Regions from separate parts of the Streptomyces sp. NPDC059010 genome, predicted to be linked through region 2. Evidence: riboswitches for the same ligand, from Rfam matches in the RefSeq annotation. Region 2 holds a riboswitch; each other region holds the start of a gene.

Region 1 (4,528 bases), on a different contig from region 2:
CTTCTCCAGCACGGACAGCACCGAGCCGTGCACCGACGGGTTCACCCGCCGCATCGCGACCGTGGTCAGCTCCGTCCCGGACGCCACCAGCGCCCGCTCCAGCACCTCCAGGCTGGGCGCCCCGCCCGTGCCCATGATCAGCCGGGACGTGAAGGACGTACCGCCGATGACAAAGGGATCGTCGGCCATGGTTCAGCCTCCTTGGACGGCGGTGAGGACCTCGACGCGATCGCCCTCGGAGAGGGACGTCGACGGCCACTGTCCGCGCGGGACGACGGTTTCGTTGAGGGCGGCGGCCACCCCGGAGGGCGCCGCGGTGAGCATCTGTACGGCGGCGTCGAGCGCCGTACCGGGAGCGACCTCTCGCCGCTCCCCGTTGAGGGAGATGTTCATGCGGACTGCTCCGTGAGTGCGGCGGGAGAAAAACGCCTCGGTGTGAACGGCCGTGCCTCGTCCGGGAGTTCACCGGTGGCCAGGGCGTGCGCCATGGCGTCCCCGGTGACCGGCGTCAGCAGCACACCGTTGCGGTAGTGCCCGGTGGCCAGCGACAGCCCCGCCAGCTCGGTCGGGCCGAGCATCGGCGCGTTGTCGGGGGAGCCGGGGCGCAGACCGGCCCGGGTCTCCGTGAGCGGCAGTTCGGTGATGCCCGGCACCAGCTCATGGGCGTCGCGCAGCAGCTCGTACACGCCGCCCGCGGTCACCGTCGTGTCCCAGCCCAGCTCCTCGCTCGTCGCCCCGACGACCAGCTCCCCGCTCTCGCGCGGCACCAGATACACCTGGCTTCCGCGCACCACGGCCCGCACGGTCCGGTTCAGGAACGGTGCGTACCGCTTCGGCACGGTCAGCCGCAGCACCTGCCCCTTCACGGGGCGCACGGGCGGCAGTACGTCGTCCGGGACTCCGGGCAGCCGCCCGCTGAGGCTCCCGGCCGCGAGGACCACCTGGTCCGCGCCCAGCGCGGTGCCGTCGGTCGTGGTGACACCGGCGACCCGGTCCCCTGCGACATCGAGGCGCTCGGCCCAGGTGCGGTGGAAGACCACACCGGCCCGCTCGCACGCGACCACCAGGGCCCCGGCGAGCTTGCGCGGATCGATCTGGTGGTCCCCGTCCACCCGCAGCCCGCCGCGCACGCCCGGCGCCAGCATCGGCTCCAGGCGCCGGCACTCCCGCCCGGACAGCCACTCGGAGTCCAGCCCCGACTGGCGTTGCAGGGCGTGCAGTTCGCGCAGATGGGCGCGGTCGTCGGCGTCCAGCGCGACGGCGAGCGTGCCGCACTGGCGGTAGCCGAGGTCATGGCCGGTGAGGTCGGACAGCTCGGCCGCGAAGTCCGGGTAACGCCGTGCCGACTCCAGGTTCAGGCCCAGCAGGGTCTGCTCGCCGTAGTGCAGTTCCGTGACGGCGGCCAGCATCCCGGCGGCCACCTGGGCGGCCCCGCCGCCCGGCTCGGGGTCCACGACGGCCGTCGTGAACCCGCGCTGCGCGGCCCGCCACGCCGTGACCAGGCCGATGATTCCGCCCCCGATGACAAGGACGTCTGACGTTCGCGTACGCGACATGGGCGTCCAGCCCCTCCCTTCGCCGGCATGACCCGGATCAGGTTCGTACGGTCGGAGGCCGCCAGCCTCCCTCTCAGCCCGGTGCGTCCGGGCTCCCGCGAGTGCTCTACGTTGGCCACCCTAGCCCGCCCCCACACGTCTCAGTAAGGGAGCCTGTGCCCATGGCCCGCTCGCTCGACGGTCTCGTCCTCGCCCCCGTCGCGGACCAAGCCCCAGGTCAGGTGGGTACCCGGACCCGGTTCAGGTACCACGAGAAGAACGGCGAGATCTGGGCCGAGTACACGGGCGGCGACGTCGTACGCGGGCATCTCGTGGGCACCCGGGACGGTGACCGGCTGGACTTCCGGTATGTGCAGCTGAAGCGGGACGGCACCACGTCGTCCGGCCACTGTGTGTCGACGGTGACCGAACTCGCCGACGGGCGGGTGCGGCTGGAGGAGACCTGGGAGTGGGAGTCGCAGGAAGGCTCGGGAACCAGCGTTGTGGAGCAGGTCACTGAGCACGACTCCTGACTGACAAATTGTCAGTTGTCTATGGTGATCAGGTGAGCGAGCAGACGACGCAGTCGCAGCGGAAAGTGGTCGTCGCCGGCGCCGGCATGGCCGGAGTGCAGACGGCGGTCGCCCTGCGGGAACAGGGCTTCACCGGCACCATCACGCTGATCGGCGCCGAGCCCCATCAGCCGTACGACCGGCCGCCCCTGTCCAAGGCCGTGCTGCTCGGCAAGGCCGAGGGCTCCGCCTTCGACGTCGACTTCGAGGCGCTCGGCATCGACCTGCGGCTGGGCCGCGAGGTGCTGGGCGTACGCACCGCCGACCGCGAGCTGGACACCGAGTCCGGGCCCGCGCCGTACGACGTCCTGGTGCTCGCGACCGGTGCCGAACCGATCCGGCTGCCGGGCGCGGAGGGGGTGCCCGGGGTGCATCTGCTGCGCACCCTGGACGACGCCGAGCGGCTGCGGCCGGTGCTGGCCCGGCAGCACGACATCGTGGTCGTCGGGGCGGGCTGGATCGGCGCGGAGTTCGCCACGGCCGCGCGCGAGGCGGGCTGCGCGGTGACGGTCGTGGAGGCCGCCGACCGGCCGCTCGCGGGGGCGCTGCCCGCGGCGGTGGCGGCGCCGATGACCGGCTGGTACGAGGACAGCGGGGCGGTACTGCGCACGCACACGCGCGTGGCGCGCGTCGAGCCCGGCGCGGTGCTCCTCGACGACGGTACGCGGCTGCCCGCGGGCGCCGTCGTGGTCGGCATCGGGGCGCGGCCCGCGACGGCCTGGCTGGCGGGCTCGGGCATCGAGCTCGGCGCGTACGGGGAGGTCGTGGCCGACGACCATCTGCGGACATCCGTGCCGGACGTCTACGCGGTCGGCGACTGCGCGTCCTTCCCCTCGGGGAGGTACGGCGAGCGCCTGCTGGTCCACCACTGGGACAACGCCCTCCAGGGCCCGCGCACGGTCGCCGCGAACATCCTCGGCGAGACACCCGCGGTCTACGACCCCGTGCCGTACTTCTGGTCCGAGCAGTTCGGCCGCTTCGTCCAGTACGCCGGCCACCACGCCGCCGCCGACACGACCCTGTGGCGCGGCGACCCGTCGGGCCCGGCGTGGACGGTCTGCTGGCTGCGGGACGGCCGCCTGGTCGCCCTCTTGGCGGTGGGCCGGCCGAGGGATCTGGCGCAGGGGCGGCGGCTGATCGAGTCGGGCACACCGATGGACGCGCAGCTGCTGGTGGACCCGGCGCGGCCCCTGAAGGCGGCGACGGCGTAGCGCGTCGGGGGCGACGGATCCTCCCGGGTGGACCGGCCTGGCTTCCGACTGTCAGTGGCAGATGGCAGGCTTGTTCCTGTGACCGAGATTGACGCAAAGATCGATGCTCTCGTCCCCGCCTGGCTCAACCTGCCCGACATCGCCGAACAGCTCGGCGTCGAGGTGACGCGCGTCCGGCAGCTGGTCAAGGAGGGCCAGCTCATCGCCGTACGCCGTGGTGAGAACCGCGCGCTGCACGTCCCTGCCGCCTTCATCGACGGGGACAAGGTCGTCAAGGGCCTGTCCGGGACCCTGACGCTGCTGCGGGACGACGGCTTCACGGACGAAGAGATGCTGGAGTGGCTGTTCACCCCCGACGAGAGCCTGCCCGGTACCCCCGCACAGGCCCTCAGCGAGAATCGCGGCACGGAGGTGAAGCGCCGCGCCCAGGCGCTCGCCGTCTGATCTGAACACCCGGATCCGAACACCGTTCGGCGTACGGGCCGGGGCCGGTCGGCCACGGCCGCGGTCGAGCACGGCCCCACGGCCGTGGCCGACCGCGCTCGCCGGGGCCCGTACGCCCTCGACGACAGCGCCGCCGCGGGCCGCCGGCCGGTACCGCCCGTGCGCGCCGCTCCGGCTACCGTGCCCGGGGTCCGGCACCAGCCCGACGTCACCCGCCCGGCAACCCGACCACCAGGGGGTACCGCATGTCCGACACCGTCACCGCAGCCACCGCCCATAGCCAGCTCGCCGACGCCCGGCTCTACCTCTGCACCGACGCCCGCAGGCGGCAGGGCGACCTCGCGGAGTTCCTGGACACCGTGCTGGCCGGCGGGGTGGACATCGTGCAGCTGCGGGACAAGGGCATGGAGGCGGGCGAGGAGCTGGAGCACCTGAAGGTCTTCGCCGACGCCTGCGCCCGGCACGGCAAGCTCCTCGCGGTCAACGACCGTGCCGACGTGGCCCATGCCGCCGGCGCCGACGTCCTGCACCTCGGCCAGGGCGACCTCCCGGTCCCCGCCGCCCGCGCGGTCCTCGGCGACGACGTCCTGATCGGCCGCTCCACGCACTCCGACTCCGAGGCCGACGCGGCCGCCGCCCAGGACGGCGTGGACTACTTCTGCACCGGCCCCTGCTGGCCCACCCCCACCAAGCCCGGCCGCCACGCCCCCGGCCTCGACCTGGTCCGCCACACGGCGGCCCTGGGCACCGACCGCCCCTGGTTCGC
Region 2 (4,528 bases):
CGCGGATCGTCACCCGGCGTCCGCCGGTGCCTGCCATGCGATGCACCACGATGGGTGCGGTGCCCTTTCCTTCAGGCTGCGACTGTTCGCGCTTCACAGCACACCGAGGTCGTTGTCGGGTCGACAGAAGGGGCACGCCGTGACGCCGCCTTCCGTAATCGCCCGGAGGGCCTGCTCACGTGCCAGTGGCCTCGTGTTCTTGCCGGCCATGCCGCAGTCGCTTGTGTGGACGGCCTCGGGGGTGGGCTTGCCGCCTGCTCGTCGCATCGCGAGCTTCCATCCAGGCGTGGGTGGGGGCAGCGTGCGTGCTGCGCGAGCCGCGGCGACCTCCTGCCGCTCTAGCTCGGCGATGGTGTCGTCAGTGCGGCGCAGCTGCCAGGCCAGCCATTCGCGGACGCTGCGCAGGCGATCCAGACGAGACACTTTTTCGGACACAGGTTCGATTCTAGGTCTAGGTGTGGCTCTTGTGACAGCGCCCCTGCCTGAGCGGAACCGCGCGGGGCGGGAGTCGCTCCGGCCCGGATGCTCTCGTCAGCGCGCTGGCCAGTGAGAACGCCCATCTATCCGGGCCGTCTGTGGGCCGTCCGAGGAGAGCCAACGACGACCAACGACGACCACTGACGACCACGATGCACGGCTCGGAGCCCAGGTCACACGATTCGATCTGCAACACTGGTACAGCCATGCCTAAGCCCGGAGAACTCACTTTCGTCGCCCCCCGCGGAGCCAAGAAGCCGCCGCGGCATCTCGCTGATCTCACGCCCGGTGAGCGTAAGGACGCTGTCGCTGCGATCGGGGAGAAGCCGTTTCGTGCCAAGCAGCTCTCGCAGCACTACTTCGCGCGGTACGCGCACGAGCCGGAGCAGTGGACCGACATCCCGGCCGGTTCGCGTGACAAGCTGCGCGAGGAGCTGTTTCCCGAGCTGATGACCGTCGTACGGCATCTGTCGACCGACCAGGGTGACACGCGCAAGACGCTGTGGCGGCTGTTCGACGGGACGCTCGTCGAGTCGGTGCTGATGCGGTATCCGGACCGGGTGACCATGTGCATCAGCTCGCAGGCGGGATGCGGGATGAACTGCCCGTTCTGTGCGACCGGGCAGGCGGGGCTGGACCGGAATCTGTCCACCGCGGAGATCGTCCATCAGATCGTGGACGGGATGCGGGCGCTCAGGGACGGGGATGTTCCGGGCGGGCCCGCCCGGCTGTCCAACATCGTCTTCATGGGGATGGGGGAGCCGCTCGCGAACTACAACCGGGTGGTGGGAGCCATCCGTCGGCTCACCGACCCCGAGCCCGACGGGCTGGGGCTGTCGCAGCGCGGGATCACCGTGTCGACGGTCGGTCTCGTGCCGGCCATCCACCGGTTCGCCGACGAGGGCTTCAAGTGCCGGCTCGCGATCTCGCTGCACGCGCCCGACGACGAGCTGCGCGACACCCTCGTGCCCGTGAACACGCGGTGGAAGGTGCGCGAGGTGCTCGACGCCGGGTTCGAGTACGTCGGGAAGAGCGGACGGCGGCTGTCGATCGAGTACGCCCTCATCCGGGACATCAACGACCAGGCCTGGCGCGGTGACCGGCTCGGGCGGCTGCTCAAGGGCAGGCCGGTGCATGTGAACCTGATTCCGCTGAACCCGACGCCGGGCTCGAAGTGGACCGCGTCCCGGCCCGAGGACGAGAAGGCGTTCGTCGAGGCCATCGCCGCCCATGGTGTGCCGGTGACCATTCGGGACACCCGTGGTCAGGAGATCGACGGGGCGTGTGGGCAGCTCGCCGCGACCGAGCGGTAGTCTGGCCACCGTAAGGTCGCCGTAAGCACATCTTCATATTCCGACAGGGGAGCGCCACAGCGCTGAGAGTGCGGCACCGGCCGCAGACCCTCTGAACCTTGCCCAGGTCATTCTGGGTAGGAAGTTCGGTCATCACTCAAGCTGTTGCGCCCTGCCCGGGAGTCGAAAGCGGACTTCCGGGCAGGGCCGCGTCTCTTCCTGGTCAACCCCAGGAGGAATTCAGTGAGCATCATCAAGAAGGCCACGGTCCTCGCCGTCGGTCTCGGCCTTGTCACGCTGTCCGCGTGCGGTTCGTCCGACTCGGGCGGCGGCGACGCCGGGGCCGGGAGCAAGACCGTGACGCTTGTCAGTCACGACTCGTGGTCCGTCTCGAAGGGCGTTCTCGCCGCGTTCGAGAAGCAGTCCGGCTACCAGGTCAAGGTCCTGGAGGACGGCGACGCCGGGCAGGCCGTCAACAAGGCGATCCTGACCAAGGACAACCCGCAGGGCGACGTCTTCTTCGGCGTCGACAACACCCTGCTCTCGCGGGCGCTCGACAACGGGCTGTTCCAGTCGTACGAGCCCAAGGGCTCCGACCTGATCCTGCCCGAGTACCGGGTCGACCCGGACAAGCACCGGGTCACCCCCATCGACACCGGCGACATCTGCGTCAACTACGACAAGGCGTACTTCAGCGAGCACAAGCTGACCCCGCCCAGCTCGTTCGACGATCTGATCAAGCCCGCGTACAAGAACCTCCTCGTCACCGAGAACGCCTCCACCTCCTCACCCGGCCTCGGCTTCCTGCTCGGTACCGCCGCCCGGTACGGCGACGACGGCTGGCCGGACTACTGGAAGAAGCTGAAGGCCAACGGCGTGAAGGTGGTCGACGGCTGGGAGCAGGCCTACAACAACGAGTTCTCCGGGTCCGCCGGCGGCAAGAAGGCGGGGGCCGACCGGCCGCTCGTCGTGTCGTACGCCTCCTCGCCGCCCGCCGAGGTGATCTACGCCAAGCCCAAGCCGACCAGCGCGCCGACGGGCGTCGCGACGGGCACGTGCTTCCGGCAGGTCGAGTACGCGGGCCTGCTCAGCAACGCCAGGAACACCGAGGGCGGCAAGGCGCTCCTGGACTTCCTGCTGACCAGGACGTTCCAGGACGACATGCCGCTGAACATGTTCGTCTACCCGGTGCGGGAGGGCGCCCAGGTCCCGCCGGAGTTCGTGAAGTACGGCCCGCAGGCCAAGGATCCCGAGACCATGGACCCGGCCAAGATCGCCGACAACCGTGACGACTGGGTCAAGTCGTGGACCTCGCTCGTACTGAAGTAGCCCCGCGCAAGGGCCGTACAAGGGCCTCCAAGGGCGGCGCGGCGGTGCGGCTCGGCCTGATCGCCGTGCCCGTCGCGTTCTTCGCGGTCTTCTTCGCCTACCCCGTCGCCGCGATCGTCGCGCGCGGTCTGAAGGTCGACGGGGTGTGGCGGTTCGGGCGGCTGTGGGACGTGCTCGGGGAGTCGGACATCCGGCACGTCCTGTGGTTCACCACCTGGCAGGCGCTCGCCTCCACCGCGCTGACGCTGCTGATCGCGCTGCCGGGCGCCTATGTCTTCGCCCGCTTCGACTTCCCCGGCAAGCAGGTCCTGCGGGCCGTGGTGACCGTCCCCTTCGTGCTGCCGACCGTCGTCGTCGGCACGGCGTTCCTCGCGCTGGTCGGCCGCGGCGGACTCCTCGACGAGCTGTGGGGCGTACGGCTCGACACCACCGTGTGGGCCATCCTGCTCGCGCACGTCTTCTTCAACTACGCAGTCGTCGTACGCACGGTGGGCGGACTGTGGTCCCAGCTCGACCCACGGCAGGAGGAGGCCGCGCGGATGCTCGGGGCTTCGCCGCTGAAGGCCTGGCGTCAGGTCACCCTCCCGGCGCTCGGGCCCGCCGTGGCCGCCGCCGCGCTCATGGTCTTCCTGTTCACCTTCACCTCCTTCGGGGTGGTGCAGATCCTCGGCGGGCCGACCTTCTCGACCCTCGAAGTGGAGATCTACCGGCAGACCTCCGAGATCTTCGACCTGTCCACCGCCGCCGTCCTGACGATCATCCAGTTCCTGGCCGTGGCCGCGATCCTCGCCGTGCACGCCTGGACGGTACGGCGTCGGGAGAGCGCCCTGCGTCTGGTGGACGCCTCGGTGACCGCCCGGCGGCCGCGCGGTGCGGGGCAGTGGGCACTGCTGGCCGGTGTCCTGGCTGTCATCGTCGTCCTCCTGCTGCTGCCGCTCGCCGTGCTGGTGCAGCGCTCGTTCGACGCCCCCGACCTCGGCTACTACCGGGCGCTGACCAGCGCCGACGGCGGTGTCTTCCTGGTCGCGCCGATCGAGGCGATCGGCAATTCGCTCCAATACGCCGTCGTCGCCACCCTCATCGCCGTGCTGATCGGCGGTCTGGCCGCCGCCGCGCTGACCCGGCGGGACGCGGGCCGGTTCGTGCGCGGCTTCGACGCGCTGTTGATGCTGCCGCTCGGGGTGTCCGCGGTGACGGTCGGCTTCGGGTTCCTGATCGCGCTGGACGAGCCGCCGCTCGATCTGCGGGCCTCCTGGATCCTGGTGCCGCTGGCGCAGGCGCTGGTCGGGGTGCCGTTCGTCGTACGGACCATGCTGCCCGTGCTGCGGGCCGTGGACCAGCGGCTGCGCGAGGCGGCGTCGGTGCTGGGGGCCTCGCCCTGGCGGGTCTGGCGTGAGGTGGATCTGCCGATGGTGCGGCGGGCCCTGCTG
Region 3 (4,528 bases), on a different contig from region 2:
GCTGCTGCCGGCGGCGCGGCAGTTGCAGGACGAGGTCGGGCGGCTCCTGGGGTCACTCTCGATCTCTATCAGTATGTGAAAACTCACTCCTTGTGATCTCTCGTGTACGTTCAGCAAGATTCCACCAGTGTCGGGTTCCGTTCCCGGCCAGTCGAAGGCAAACGACGGGGTAGGCGATGCGCGAGTCCGTACAGGCAGAGGTCATGATGAGCTTTCTCGTCTCGGAGGAGCTTTCCTTCCGCATCCCGGTGGAGCTGCGCTACGAGACCTGTGATCCCTATGCCGTACGTCTGACCTTCCATCTGCCCGGCGATGCCCCGGTGACCTGGGCATTCGGGCGTGAGCTGCTGGTCGACGGGGTGGGGCGGCCGTGCGGGGAGGGCGATGTGCGGGTCTCTCCGGCGGGTTCCGAGACGCTGGGTGACGTTCTGATCCGCCTTCAGGTCGGCGCCGACCAGGCGCTGTTCCGCTCCTCGGTGGCGCCGCTCGTGGCCTTCCTGGACCGCACCGACAAGCTGGTGCCGCTCGGGCAGGAGGGCGCGCTCGCCGACTTCGACGCCCACCTCGACGAGGCCCTGGACCGCATCCTGGCGGAGGAGCAGAGTGCCGGCTGACGTGTCGCACCGGTGAGGGTGGCGGTGGCGTAACGCTTCAGCGGCGCACAAGGGGCGCGTGGGAGCGCTTCCTCAACGCCGGATGTACTTCGCGCTCCGCCGGACGGGCGGGACCGAACGACCCGGCTAGGCCGTAGTCGTCACCGCGCCGCTGTCGCCACCGCGCCGTTGTTGTCACCGCTTCCGTCGGCGCCCTCGCCCGCCGCGCCCGGAAGCCGCCTGTGCGCCTGCCGGGGCCGGCCTGGAGCCCGCCGGAGCCGGCTGGGAGCCCGTCGGCGCCGCCGCCTTCTCCGGCCGGTCGGCCGAGACCACCAGGGCCGCGAGGGCCGTGGTGACCGGCACCGAGGCGACCAAGCCGATGGAGCCGACCAGCGTGCGCACGATCTCCTCGGCCACCAGCTCACTGTTGGCGACCGTGCCGACGCCGCTCTGCGCGATCGAGAAGAGCAGCAGCAATGGCAGGGCGGCGCCCGCGTAGGCGAGGACGAGTGTGTTGACCACGGACGCGATGTGGTCGCGGCCGATCCGGATGCCCGCGCGGTACAGCCCGCGCCAGCCCATCGTCGGGTTGGCCTCGTGCAGCTCCCAGACCGCCGAGGTCTGGGTGACCGTCACATCGTCGAGGACACCGAGCGAACCGATGATGACGCCGGCCAGCAGCAGACCACTCATGTCGATCGACGGGTACAGCCCGTGGATCAGCCCGGTGTTGTCGTCCGTGTTGCCGGTGAGCGCGGCCCAGTCGATGAACCCCGAGCCCAGCAGGCCGATCAGGAGCAGCGAGAGCAGCGTGCCGAGCACCGCGACGGATGTACGGGCCGACAGGCCGTGGCACATGTAGAGGGCGATCAGCATGATGGCGCTCGCCCCCACCACCGCCACCACCAGCGGGTTCGAGCCCTGCAGGATCGCCGGCAGGATGAAGAAGGTAAGCACCATGAAGCTGATGGCCAGCGCGACCAGCGCCATGACGCCGCGCATCCGGCCCACCACCACGACGGCGAGCGCGAAGATGCCGGCGAGCAGCATCATCGGGAACTCACGGTTCACGTCGGTGACCGAGTACTGCAGGTCCTTGGGCGCGGAGGGCTCGTAGGCGACCACGACCTCCTGGCCCTCGTGCAACTGCCGTGACTGGTCGGGCTGCACGATCTCGGTGAACGTACGGCCCTTGTCGTTGCCCGTGTCGACGCGAATCGTCGCCTTCTTGCAGGTGCCCTTCTCCTGCTGCGCGGCGGAGGAACCCTCGGCGGTGGAGGTGTCACCGGTCGGCGGCACGCCAGAGGCGCCCACGTCCTTGCAGCTCAGCTCGACCACCTTGGTGACCGTGGCCTGCTGTGTCTGTCGGTCGAAGCCGACCCCCGTGCGCTCGTGCGGCGGGGCACCGCCCGGCCACAGCACCGCGAGCCCCACCACCACCGCCGCGGCGAACGGGATCAGGATCGCCGCGATGACCTTGCGCAGATGCCGGGAGACGGGCGCCGCAGGACCGTGGGCGTGACTGTGCGAGTGCCCATGCCCATGACCGCGATCGTCCCCGCCACCGCCACCGCCACCGCCACGGCCGCCGCCACCACCGCCGCGCGAGCCGTCGTAGCCAGCTCCGTGCCCATGACCAGCACCGGAATCATGCCCGCGCTCGTCATCCGGGCCGGGCCCGCGCCCTGGTGAGCCGCTGGATCCCGGACCGTGCTCATGCATGCCCCCGGCTCTGGGTCCGTGCTCATGCAGGCCACCGGCCCCGGGACCGTGCTGGTGCCAGCCGCCGGTCCCCGTCATGTGATCGCCAGCCGTTTGATCGCCGGCCAACTGACCTTCGTGACCGCCGCCCCCGGGACCCCGGCCGTATCCGCCGTCGTATCTCGCTCCGGCGACCCCTGAACCCCGGCCGTCTGTACGGTCGTTGCCCCGTACGGGGCCGTTTCCGGCGCCGGATCCACGGGGCCGCTCGGGCGGTGGGTACGGAGGTTCATGCGTCGAGGTCACCGCCCGATCATCGCAAGAACGACCGAGGCCCTCTGTTCACCGCGCCCGAATTGACGCTAGCGTGGTGCCACCTTTGTACACGCGGGAGCTCGGAGCACCGGGCTGAGAGGGCGCTGACCTCCGTCCCAGCGATGTTTCACATGAAACATCACTCACCACGAGTGATGTTTCACACGAAACGTCGGCAGACGGATACCGCTGCGTCGACCGCCGAACCTGTTACCGGGTAATGCCGGCGTAGGGAGTAGGTCTCATGACCATCAAGGACACGCGCACGCCTGCCTCCAGCCAGGACGAACAGCCCACTCAGGGTGAAACGTCCCCGGAGGCCGGGAAGTCCATCGGCTGGCACAAGGCGTATGTCGAGGGTTCGCGCCCCGACCTGCGGGTGCCGGTCCGCCAGGTGCACCTCACCAACGGGCAGTCGGTCACGCTGTACGACACGTCGGGCCCGTACACCGATCCACTGACCGATACCGACGTCCGCAGGGGGTTGTCCCCGCTACGGGAGAACTGGATCATCGCCCGCGGTGACACCGAGGAGTACGCGGGTCGTCCTGTTCGTCCCGAGGACGACGGGATCAAGCACACCTCGCCGCGCGGTGGTCTGCGCAACCTCGACGCCGTCTTCCCCGGACGGCCGCGCCAGCCTCGTCGCGGCCGTGACGGCAAGGCGGTCACCCAGCTCGCCTACGCGCGACGCGGCGAGATCACGCCCGAGATGGAGTACGTGGCCATCCGGGAGAACGTCTCCCCCGAAGTGGTCCGCGACGAGATCGCCGCGGGCCGGGCGGTGCTGCCCGCCAACGTCAACCACCCGGAAATCGAGCCGATGATCATCGGCAAGCGGTTCCTGGTGAAGGTCAACGCCAACATCGGCAACTCCGCGGTCACCTCTTCCATCGAGGAAGAGGTCGAGAAGATGACCTGGGCGACCCGCTGGGGCGCCGACACGGTCATGGACCTGTCGACCGGCCGCAACATCCACACCACCCGTGAGTGGGTGCTGCGCAACTCCCCCGTGCCCATCGGCACGGTGCCGCTCTACCAGGCGCTGGAGAAGGTCGACGGCCGTGCCGAGGAGCTGACCTGGGAGATCTACAAGGACACGGTCATCGAGCAGGCCGAGCAGGGCGTGGACTACATGACCGTCCACGCGGGTGTGCGCCTGCCGTACGTGCCGCTCACCGCCAACCGCAAGACGGGCATCGTCTCGCGCGGCGGCTCGATCATGGCCGCGTGGTGCCTGGCGCATCACAAGGAGTCGTTCCTGTACGAGAACTTCGAGGAACTCTGCGAGATCCTCGCGGCGTACGACGTCACGTACTCGCTGGGCGACGGCCTCAGGCCGGGCTCGATCGCGGACGCCAACGACGAGGCGCAGTTCGCGGAACTGCGCACTCTCGGGGAACTCAACCGGATCGCGAAGCGTTTCAATGTTCAGACCATGATCGAGGGCCCGGGACATGTCCCGATGCACAAGATCAAGGAGAACATCGACCTTCAGCAGGAGATCTGTGATGAAGCTCCGTTCTATACGCTCGGCCCGCTGACCACGGACGTCGCGCCGGCGTACGACCACATCACCTCCGGCATCGGCGCCGCGATGATCGCCTGGTGGGGCACGGCCATGCTCTGCTATGTGACGCCCAAGGAGCACCTGGGCCTGCCCAACCGTGACGACGTCAAGACGGGCGTGATCACCTACAAGATCGCCGCCCATGCGGCCGACCTCGCCAAGGGACACCCCGGCGCACAGGAGTGGGACGACGCGTTGTCCGACGCCCGCTTCGAGTTCCGGTGGGAGGACCAGTTCAACCTGGCTCTCGACCCGGACACGGCACGGGAGTTCCACGACGAGACGCTGCCGGCCGAGCCCGCCAAGACGGCCCACTTCTGCTCCATGTGCGGGCCGAAGTTCTGCTCGA

What was found. Region 2 has a riboswitch for thiamine pyrophosphate ahead of ACFWYS_RS02580 (thiamine ABC transporter substrate binding subunit). Riboswitches for the same ligand answer to the same signal wherever they lie in the genome.
Region 1: it holds a riboswitch for thiamine pyrophosphate, as region 2 does, so the genes downstream of both, thiO (glycine oxidase ThiO) here and ACFWYS_RS02580 (thiamine ABC transporter substrate binding subunit) in region 2, are expected to answer to the same signal.
Region 3: it holds a riboswitch for thiamine pyrophosphate, as region 2 does, so the genes downstream of both, thiC (phosphomethylpyrimidine synthase ThiC) here and ACFWYS_RS02580 (thiamine ABC transporter substrate binding subunit) in region 2, are expected to answer to the same signal.

Annotation. Positions count from the first base shown of each region.
Region 1 covers NZ_JBHYJA010000016.1:133,340-137,867, reverse strand. The annotation lists gene ACFWYS_RS19365 (thiazole synthase) at 1-189, opposite strand, end outside; gene thiS (sulfur carrier protein ThiS) at 193-393, opposite strand; gene thiO (glycine oxidase ThiO) at 390-1,556, opposite strand; TPP riboswitch at 1,554-1,665, opposite strand; gene ACFWYS_RS19350 (hypothetical protein) at 1,718-2,068, shown strand; gene ACFWYS_RS19345 (NAD(P)/FAD-dependent oxidoreductase) at 2,155-3,318, shown strand; gene ACFWYS_RS19340 (Rv2175c family DNA-binding protein) at 3,397-3,762, shown strand; gene thiE (thiamine phosphate synthase) at 4,008-4,528, shown strand, end outside.
Region 2 covers NZ_JBHYJA010000002.1:99,348-103,875, reverse strand. The annotation lists gene ACFWYS_RS02595 (hypothetical protein) at 1-37, opposite strand, end outside; gene ACFWYS_RS02590 (DUF6233 domain-containing protein) at 94-435, opposite strand; gene rlmN (23S rRNA (adenine(2503)-C(2))-methyltransferase RlmN) at 684-1,790, shown strand; TPP riboswitch at 1,826-1,931, shown strand; gene ACFWYS_RS02580 (thiamine ABC transporter substrate binding subunit) at 2,013-3,098, shown strand; gene ACFWYS_RS02575 (ABC transporter permease) at 3,074-4,528, shown strand, end outside.
Region 3 covers NZ_JBHYJA010000047.1:23,852-28,379, forward strand. The annotation lists gene ACFWYS_RS37060 (IclR family transcriptional regulator) at 1-79, shown strand, start outside; gene ACFWYS_RS37065 (SsgA family sporulation/cell division regulator) at 177-614, shown strand; gene ACFWYS_RS37070 (YibE/F family protein) at 789-2,315, opposite strand; TPP riboswitch at 2,672-2,861, shown strand; gene thiC (phosphomethylpyrimidine synthase ThiC) at 2,854-4,528, shown strand, end outside.